DNA from 4 places in the Pseudomonas tensinigenes genome. Region 4 is predicted to be linked to each of the others. Evidence: riboswitches for the same ligand, from Rfam matches in the RefSeq annotation. Region 4 holds a riboswitch; each other region holds the start of a gene.

Region 1 (2,198 bases), 780 kb from region 4:
CGTTATCGATGATCAGTACATCGTCCTGGCCCTTGAACCATTGATTGTCGGTGCCAAACACCAGCACATGGCCGCCGGGCAATTCAGCCTTGCCTTCGGCCTGCACACCCCAGTCGGTGAAGCCCCAATAGTCGTTGTGGTTAATGACTTTGGTGCCGCCGCCGGCGACGTTGTTGACCCGCGTGTAGCGCGTGTCCCAGTCGTTGATATGACCTTTGACGAAGTAACTCAGGCGCTCGTTGATGTTCTGCTCGAAGGTCGCCGTGGCGATCTGCTGCACGCGATCGTTGGTGGTCGTGTGATTGTCGACCGGGCGGGCGAAATCGAGGTTGGCGTCGGCGTATTGGTAGAACAGTTCCAGCCGCGAATCATCGCCGAACGACTGAATGGCCTTGCCGCCGAAGGTGGTGACTTCGTAGGCACGGTTCTTCTCGCTGACGTTTTTCATGTCACGGTTGCGATACGGCTGGTAACCGTCGGAGACGTTGTGGCTGACGTACGCCAGCAAGCCGAGATCGCCGAAACCGTTGGTGAAGATATTCTCGACCCGAGCGTCTTCGCTGGTGCCGCCGAAACTGTCGACGCCCAGATTCACTTCACCGGAGGCTTTGCGCGACTGCGGGCTGCGGGTGACGATGTTGATCACACCGGAAACGGCTTGGGTGCCGAACAACAGGCTCTGGCCACCTTTGAGCACTTCGATGCGTTCGATGGCGTTGGCCGGCAGGGTGTCCAGATAGAGGCCGCCGTACAGGCGATTGTTCAGTCGCACACCGTCGAGCAGGATCAGTGTGTCGTCGTTGCGCCCGCCCAGCAGCGAATAGGTACCGTAGTCGAACGGGCCGTTTTTCGGCGCAACGTACAGGCCGGGAATGAGCATCTGCATGACGCGGCTGACATCGGCGCTGGGGCCGGCGCGTTCGATTTGTTCGCGGCTGACGATCTCGACTTTACTGCCGAACCTGGCCATGTCGGCGACAGTGGTCGATTCCACTGACGGTGCAGAAACGATTTGCTGATTGAGTTCCAGCGGCGTGTCGTCGGCCAGTAGCAGCGGGCTGAACAGGCAGCCAAGGAACAGGGTTGGAGCACAAGTGTTGAAAGGTCGAATCATTGTCTTCTCGAAAAGGATCTTCGCAGAAGAGCATGCAGGAGAAGGCATCGCGCACAGCCAATACCGGCCCATGCCCGCCCACCGCAGGATTTTGCCAAACAGCATTTCAGGCCGGTCTCCGGGCTCGCGCGTATCGAGGCTTTCACCTTCCCATGGCCGAGTGGCCACAGTGGTCTGTCGAAAGCATCACGCGCATACCGTTGCGGGGGCAGCACCGGACTTGTTCGAAAAGAACGTACCGGTTTCCCGTTTCACCCCATGCACGGCGGCATGGGACACCTGAAACAGGGCGGCATCTGAACATCCGACGGGCGGTTCGTCAATGTGGCAAGCAACGGGGGGGCTATTGGATGCGTTCCAGAGCGGCAAACTGGCCACTCAACCACGTATAAAGCTGAGACACCGCCGGGCTGATCTGCTTGCGATGCGGGCACACCAGACTCAAGGGTGAGGCATTGCCGGGGAAATCCTTCAGCAGCACGATCAGCCGCCCTGCGATCACGTCTGCACTGACGTCCAGCCATGATTTGTTGGCGATGCCTTCGCCGCTCAACGCCCAGCGGCGCACGACGTCGGCGTCGTCGCTGAACATCGGTCCCGAGACCTGGATCGTTTCACTGCCCAGGCTCCACTTGTCGTAGACCCGGCCACCTTGCTGGTAGAGCAGGCAAGGGTGGTTGTGCAGATCGTCCGGTGTTTGCGGGTATCCGTGGCGCTCCACGTATTCCGGTGCGGCGACCAGCACCCGCCGGTTCCACGGTGCCAACGGCAGCGCCACGTAGTTGGCATCCTCATTCGAGCCGTATCGAATCGCCACGTCTACCGGGTCGCGAAACAAGTCTGCGATCTGGTCCGACAGAGAAAATCGCAAGGTCAGCTCCGGGTGCTGGCGGCGAAACAGCGTAAGCCACGGCAGCAAAATGTTGCGCCCCAGATCTGACGGCGCCGTCACTTGCAGCACACCGCGCAACGTGGCGTTTTCACCGCGCAGGTTTTCCTGGCCTTGCTTGAGCGCCTCCAGCACCGAGTGGGCGGTGGGCAAGTATTGCTCGCCCTCGGCGGTTAATCGCAGGCTGCGGGTGGT
Region 2 (2,198 bases), 190 kb from region 4:
GGTCTATGCCGGCGTGACCCACGCCTTGCCAAGCGCTGAAGACCTGCGCCTGGTGGTCGACATCGGCGGCGGCTCAACCGAGCTGATCCTCGGCCAAGGCTCGCAACCGTTACTCACCGAAAGCATCGCCATCGGCAGCGGCACGTTGAGCACGCGGTTCTTTCGCGGCGGTGACGTGTCTGCCGGGGCGCTACAGGAGGCCGAACGCTTCGCCATCCTGCAGTTTGAAAAGGTCGCCCGGCGCTATCGTGCTCAGGGCTGGCAGCAAACCATCGGTTCGTCCGGCACTGCGCGCATGCTGGCCAAAGTGCTCAAGGCCAATCGCCTAAACGACTTCGGTCAGGACGGCATCACCTACGGCGGCCTGCTGCGCCTGTCGTTACTTCTGCTGAAAGTGAACAACGTGCAACAGCTCAAGCTTGCCGGCCTGCAACCACACCGCCAGAGCATTCTCCCCGCCGGTCTGGTGTTGATGCTGGCGGCGTTCAAAGTGTTCGGCATTGCGCAAATGCTGCCGTCGGAACCGGGCCTGCGTTTAGGCGTGTTGCACGGTTTGATGAGCCAGCACTGATCCTCGCCACGGCAGATTCGTCTCCCCTTCAGCGGCTCGATCGACTACCATGCCGCCGTCGGTTCCCGAAGGGGACTAACAGGGAATCCGAGGTGCTTGCACAGCATTGATCGGAACTGCCCCCGCAACTGTAGGTGCCGAGCCTGCTCCACAACTGCCACTGGGTAAATCCCGGGAAGGCCGGAGCCAAGGCGATGACGCATCAGTCAGGAGACCTGCCGACACAGTGATTACTAACCGGCGGGGTGTCCGGGAAGGACATCGTGCCGTGTACTTCTTCTTTTGATGACCGGCCTTGCGCAGTTTCCCTGACCGCGTTCGATGGTGTGTTTCCGATCCGTACTCTCCCGCTCCCGTACGGTTCCCCTGGAGACTGCCCCATGCTGCTGCCCCGCATTGCCACCCTCATCACCGGCCTGAGCCTTTGCGCCATGGCGCAGGCGGCCCCGACTGCGTATCCGCTGACGATCGACAACTGCGGCAGCACCCTGACCTTCCAGCACGCACCAACGCGCACGGTGACCATCGGCCAGGCCGGCACGGAAATGCTCTACGCCATGGGCCTGAGCGATAAAGTCGTCGGCACCTCACTGTGGTTCAACAATGTGCTGACGAAGTACAAAGCGCAGGACGACAAGATCCAGCGCCTGGCCGACAACGAGCCGAGTTTCGAATCGGTGATCGGCAAGCGCCCGGAACTGGTGGCTGTCGAGCTGGAATGGATGGTCGGCCCGCAAGGCGCGGTCGGCACCCGTGAGCAGTTTCATGAACTGAAAATCCCAACGTATCTGCTGCCCTCCGATTGCGAAGCCAAGGACAACCTCGTCGGCGCCGACGGTACGCGGCTCGCACCGTTTCGCATCGAGACGATTTACAAGAGCGTGAGCCAACTGGCGCAGATCTTTGATGTGCAGGAGCGTGGCCAGCAGCTCAATGATGAACTCAAGGCCAGCCTCGCGCGTTCGATAGCCACCGCCCAAGGCAAACAGCTCAAAGACGCCAGCGCGCTGGTCTGGTTTTCCAGCGCACAAATGGACATCGAGCCATTTGTGGCCGGGCACAAAGGCATTCCCGATTTCATGCTCAGCACCCTCGGCGTGCGCAACGTGGTGGAGTCCGATGAAGAGTGGCCAACGGTCGGCTGGGAAACCATCGCCAAAGCCAATCCGACCTTCCTCGTCATCGCGCGCATGGACCGTCGACGCTTCCCCGCTGACGACTACGAAAAGAAACTCGCCTTCCTGCGCAGCGACCCGGTCACACGCAACATGGATGCGGTAAAGCACAACCGCATCATCATTCTTGACGCCATGGCCATGCAGGCCAGCCTGCGCATGTTCGATGGCATCGAGCAACTGGCCACGGCCATCAACGGCTATGACCTGTCGCAATGAGTGCCAGCCTGATCCGCACGTTATTGGCCTTGGCCACACTGTTGATTGCAGTGGTCGCTGGCGTAGCCATCGGCGAAACCTCGATTGAACCGGGCGTGGTCGTGCAAGTGCTGGCAAACAAGTTGTGGAACGCCGGTTACGCGCTCGACCCGATCGACGAAGGCATCGTCTGGAACTACCGCCTGACCCGCGCACTGGTCGCGGCGGCGTGCGGTGCCGGTCTGGCGACGTGC
Region 3 (2,198 bases), 990 kb from region 4:
CCGCGCCAGATCGGCGCTGGATGGCGTGCCGTCGAACAGACCCATCACGCCTTCAATCAGAATCAGATCCGCCTCCGCGGCGGCTTCCCACAACAGCCGACGACTTTCCTGCTCGCCGACCATCCACATGTCCAGTTGATACACCGGCGCACCGCTGGCGCGCTCGAGAATCATCGGATCAAGAAAATCCGGGCCGCATTTGAACACACGCACCTTGCGCCCCTGATTGCGATGCAAACGGGCCAGTGCGGCGGTGACGGTGGTCTTGCCCTGACCGGAGGCCGGCGCGGCGATGAGCACCGCCGGGCAGTGACGTGGTTGATTCAAAGTTCGACGCCTTTCTGCGCTTTGATGCCGGCCTGGAAGGCGTGTTTGAGCATGCCCATTTCAGTCACGGTGTCGCCCATTTCGATCATTTCCGGCTTGGCCGCGCGACCGGTGACGATCACATGCTGCATCGGCGGACGCGCCTGCAAATCGCTGAGCACCTGATCAAGATCGAGGTAGCCGTGCTTGAGAGCGATGTTCAGTTCGTCGAGCACCACCAGACCGATCGACGGATCGCGCAGCAGTTCGCGGGACACAGCCCACGCGGCTTCGGCGGCGGCGATGTCGCGCTGACGATCCTGGGTTTCCCAGGTGAAGCCCTCGCCCATCACATGAAAGCGCACTTGCTCAGGGAAGCGGCGGAAAAACAATTCTTCGCCGGTGCTGTTGCGCCCCTTGATGAACTGCACGACGCCACACTGCATGCCGTGGCCCATGGCGCGCGCAAGCATGCCGAACGCCGAGCTGCTTTTGCCTTTGCCGTTGCCGGTCAGCACCAGTACCAGGCCGCACTCGTCAGGCGAGTTGGCGATGCGTTCGTCGATCACGGCTTTTTTGCGCTGCATACGCGCCAGATGGCGTTCGTCGCGCTCGGGGGAATCAGTCATGGGGAGCTCTCCGTTGAGGCTGGATAACGGCGGGCAGGCACAAGAATAGACGGCAAAAAGCCTGGCATCGCCCACCGTGATGCCGCTGGATGGATCAGGCCGGTCTCCGGGCTCATGAGCGGCGTTGGCCTGACTGCGCGCCTTCCCGCTTCTTTCGAGGCAGTGGCTCAAGGCGCAGTTTTTACTCATTTACCGTTGCGGGGGCAGCGCCGGGATCGTGGTGGTTCTTCGCTTGAAGACAACCCTCACCGGCTTCCCTGTTTCACTCTGTCGACAGCGGTCACAGAGCACCTGAAACAAGCCGCGAAGGTTAGAGGGTTGGGGGTGGAGCGTCAATTAAAGAGGCGGCCATCGGGCGAATAAGTGCCGCTGATCAATTATCCGCCGCCAATCTTGTGCCACACTGATACAAATGATATCAAAGAGCCATGCTTTTCCCGAAAAGCCCACTACAACAATAAGGATGATGACGATGCAAGGCATGATCATCAGCAACCCGCGCCTGGAATTTCTGCGCCCGGTGCTTGAACGCTGGTTTGACTGTATCGACCGCTACAACGCCGTGCGCGGCGACAGCGACACCCCTTACTGGCATGACGAGAAAGCCAATCTCGGATTGCTCTCGGCGGCGGCCTGGATGGCCGAACTGGTCACTTTGAACGACACTGCCACGCGCAAACAGAATGAAGAAGGCGAGCGCAATGCCCGCGCCGATCTGTTTCTCGCCGGTGCCGAAGACCGCGCCTTTATCCAGGCCACCCAGCGCTGGCCAAAGGTTACCAACCTGAATCTGACTCAAGCCCTGCTGGATATCACTAACGACGCCAAGCGCATCAGCTACGCCAGCGATCTCAAGCTTGGCTGCCTGTTTGTCGCCCCGCAAAAAGCTCAGCACAGCGCCAGCCCCGAAGAGCTGCAGGACATGGTCGACGACCTGCAAAAGGAACACACCTGCGCCGTCGCCTGGTATTTCCCCTACGCCTACCGCAAGTTACGCAGCGAAGCGGGCAACTATCACCCGGGCATCGCCGTACTGTTCAAGGAAGCCCGCGGCTGAGCAGTTGAACCATCGGGCTTGCGCCCTCCTCTATGATTAGGAATGCATTCATAGGGAAGATCAGCAATGCGCAAGCCCCAGCTCGTTTTTGTCATCGCCTTCGCCGGAGGACTCGCCGCCTGCGGTGAAACCTCCAGCCTGCAAGTCTCCGACGGCACCGGCCCGTCACCAAAACTGCCCGAACCGAACAAGACCCTGATTCCGAC
Region 4 (2,198 bases):
GCTGAGCTCCGGATCGGGACGGTCATCGCCCGGTACCAGAATCACCTGCACACCACGCTCGGACAACTCGATCAGACGCTCGACGCCATAGCGCCAATAGGCGATGCCACCGTGCAGCGAAATCAGGATCACCTTGGCGTGGCGCAGCACTTCATCGACGTACAGATCGACCGAAGCGTGATTCTGCACCTGCATCGGATTGGCCAGACGCAGGCTCGGATAATCTTCCGGCAACTGCTGCGCCGCTTCGGCGAGCAGCGCGAGGCTGGAGTCGCCGCTGCACAGGATCACCAGCTCGGCGGGGGTTTGGCCAAGGTCGGCAATGTTGTCATCCGAGACGAAACCGCCGGGCTGGGTCCTGAGCAGGTGCATGGCTTAAACGCTGAGCGCAGCGCGCAGTTGCGCTTCGAGTTGGGCGGCGTCGAGTTCCTGACCGATCAACACCAGACGCGTCACGCGCGCTTCATCGGCGCCCCACTGACGGTCGAAATGCTTGTCGAAACGCGTGCCCACGCCCTGGATCAACAGGCGCATCGGCTTGTTTGGAATGGCGGCGAAACCTTTGACACGGAGGATGCCGTGCTTGACCACCAGTTGCGTCAGGGCGTCGAGCAGCAGGCTTTCGTCGGCTTGCGGCAATTCGATGGAGATCGAATCGAAGGCGTCGTGATCGTGGTCATCGTGGTCGTCATCGCCTTCACCGTGGTGGTGATCATGATGGCTGTGACGGCTGTCGATGTGTTCTTCGGAACCGGCGCCGAGGCCGATCAACACGTCCAGTGGCAGACGACCGTTGCTGGCTTCGATGATTTTCACCGCCGGTGGCAGCTCTTCGGCGACTTCAGCGCGAACGCGAGCGAGATCTTCAGGGCTGGTCTGGTCGGCCTTGTTGAGGATTACCAGGTCGGCGCTGGCCAGTTGGTCGGCGAACAGTTCGTGCAGCGGCGATTCGTGGTCGAGGTTCGGATCGAGTTTGCGCTGGGCATCGACCTGATCCGGGAATGCAGCGAAGGTGCCAGCGGCCACGGCCGGGCTGTCGACCACGGTGATCACTGCGTCAACGGTGCAGGCGCTGCGGATTTCCGGCCACTGGAAGGCTTGCACCAGCGGTTTTGGCAGGGCCAGACCCGAGGTTTCGATGAGGATGTGGTCGAGGTCGCCGCGACGCGCAACCAGCTCGCGCATCACCGGGAAGAATTCTTCCTGAACGGTGCAGCACAGGCAGCCGTTGGCCAGTTCGTAAACGCGGCCGGTGGCTTCTTCTTCGGTGCAACCGATGGTGCATTGCTTGAGGATTTCACCGTCAATGCCCAACTCGCCAAACTCGTTGACGATTACCGCGATACGACGGCCCTGAGCGTTGTCGAGCATGTGCCGCAGCAGCGTGGTTTTGCCCGAACCGAGGAAGCCGGTGACGATGGTGACGGGTAGTTTGGCCAGTGTTTTCATCGGTATGCCCTTTGGCAAGCGGCGGGCATACGGGACGAGAACCGGCAGCGCACGTGCGTGCCCGGAGAGTTCGCCACCGGATCACCCCGCCCGGTTGTAGTGAGAATCTGTGACGAGGCAGGTCTCCTGGCTGACGGTGTTCAGGCGCTGGGCCTGGCATTCGCTGCGCCTTCCCGCTGGCTCATGGGTTGAGCTGGCAGTGGCGTGGCAGCGAACATCACCGTTCACAGTTGCGGGGGCAGCCGCGGCATTGACCGCGTTCCCTTCTTAGCTTCGGCAGCGGCCAAAGAACCTCGAAAGCGCAAGGCTACGCATGGTGTGGTTATGGGTCAATGTTTGGATTGGGGGTATATCCGTTGCTGCGGCAACGGCTACTTAGGGTTCCGCCCTTACGGCGGGTCACTTTTTCCAGACGCCGAAAAAGTAACCAAAAAGGCTTGCCCCGGCGTACGGCACTTCGCTGAGGCTCAGTGTTCCCTCGCTACGGTGTCCATCCGGGGGCATCGCCTACGGTTTGCTTCGCTGCACCTCCTCTCGATGTGTTCGACTTCGTCGAACGGCGCTGCGCGCCTAACCCCGGATGAACACCTTCGCTCGGCCTGCCGAAGGGGCAAAAAAGCCAGATCAAAAGCCAGATCAAGAGCCAAAGCCAGATCAAAAGCCCCTCACCCTAGCCCTCTCCCGGAGGGAGAGGGGACTGATCGAGTTGTTTGGGCGAGGTACGCCGACGTGCGATACCGCGTTGAACT

What was found. Region 4 has a riboswitch for cobalamin ahead of cobW (cobalamin biosynthesis protein CobW). Riboswitches for the same ligand answer to the same signal wherever they lie in the genome.
Region 1: it holds a riboswitch for cobalamin, as region 4 does, so the genes downstream of both, HU718_RS17290 (TonB-dependent receptor plug domain-containing protein) here and cobW (cobalamin biosynthesis protein CobW) in region 4, are expected to answer to the same signal.
Region 2: it holds a riboswitch for cobalamin, as region 4 does, so the genes downstream of both, HU718_RS12940 (ABC transporter substrate-binding protein) here and cobW (cobalamin biosynthesis protein CobW) in region 4, are expected to answer to the same signal.
Region 3: it holds a riboswitch for cobalamin, as region 4 does, so the genes downstream of both, cobO (cob(I)yrinic acid a,c-diamide adenosyltransferase) here and cobW (cobalamin biosynthesis protein CobW) in region 4, are expected to answer to the same signal.

What each region holds. Positions count from the first base shown of each region.
Region 1 covers NZ_CP077089.1:3,902,772-3,904,969, reverse strand. The annotation lists gene HU718_RS17290 (TonB-dependent receptor plug domain-containing protein) at 1-1,114, opposite strand, end outside; cobalamin riboswitch at 1,207-1,412, opposite strand; gene HU718_RS17285 (LysR family transcriptional regulator) at 1,458-2,198, opposite strand, start outside.
Region 2 covers NZ_CP077089.1:2,923,722-2,925,919, reverse strand. The annotation lists gene HU718_RS12945 (Ppx/GppA family phosphatase) at 1-571, shown strand, start outside; cobalamin riboswitch at 614-808, shown strand; gene HU718_RS12940 (ABC transporter substrate-binding protein) at 952-1,965, shown strand; gene HU718_RS12935 (FecCD family ABC transporter permease) at 1,974-2,198, shown strand, end outside.
Region 3 covers NZ_CP077089.1:2,131,338-2,133,535, reverse strand. The annotation lists gene HU718_RS09440 (cobyrinic acid a,c-diamide synthase CobB) at 1-327, opposite strand, end outside; gene cobO (cob(I)yrinic acid a,c-diamide adenosyltransferase) at 324-935, opposite strand; cobalamin riboswitch at 1,016-1,245, opposite strand; gene HU718_RS09430 (hypothetical protein) at 1,408-1,992, shown strand; gene HU718_RS09425 (PQQ-dependent sugar dehydrogenase) at 2,059-2,198, shown strand, end outside.
Region 4 covers NZ_CP077089.1:3,117,853-3,120,050, reverse strand. The annotation lists gene cobN (cobaltochelatase subunit CobN) at 1-372, opposite strand, end outside; gene cobW (cobalamin biosynthesis protein CobW) at 376-1,449, opposite strand; cobalamin riboswitch at 1,549-1,760, opposite strand.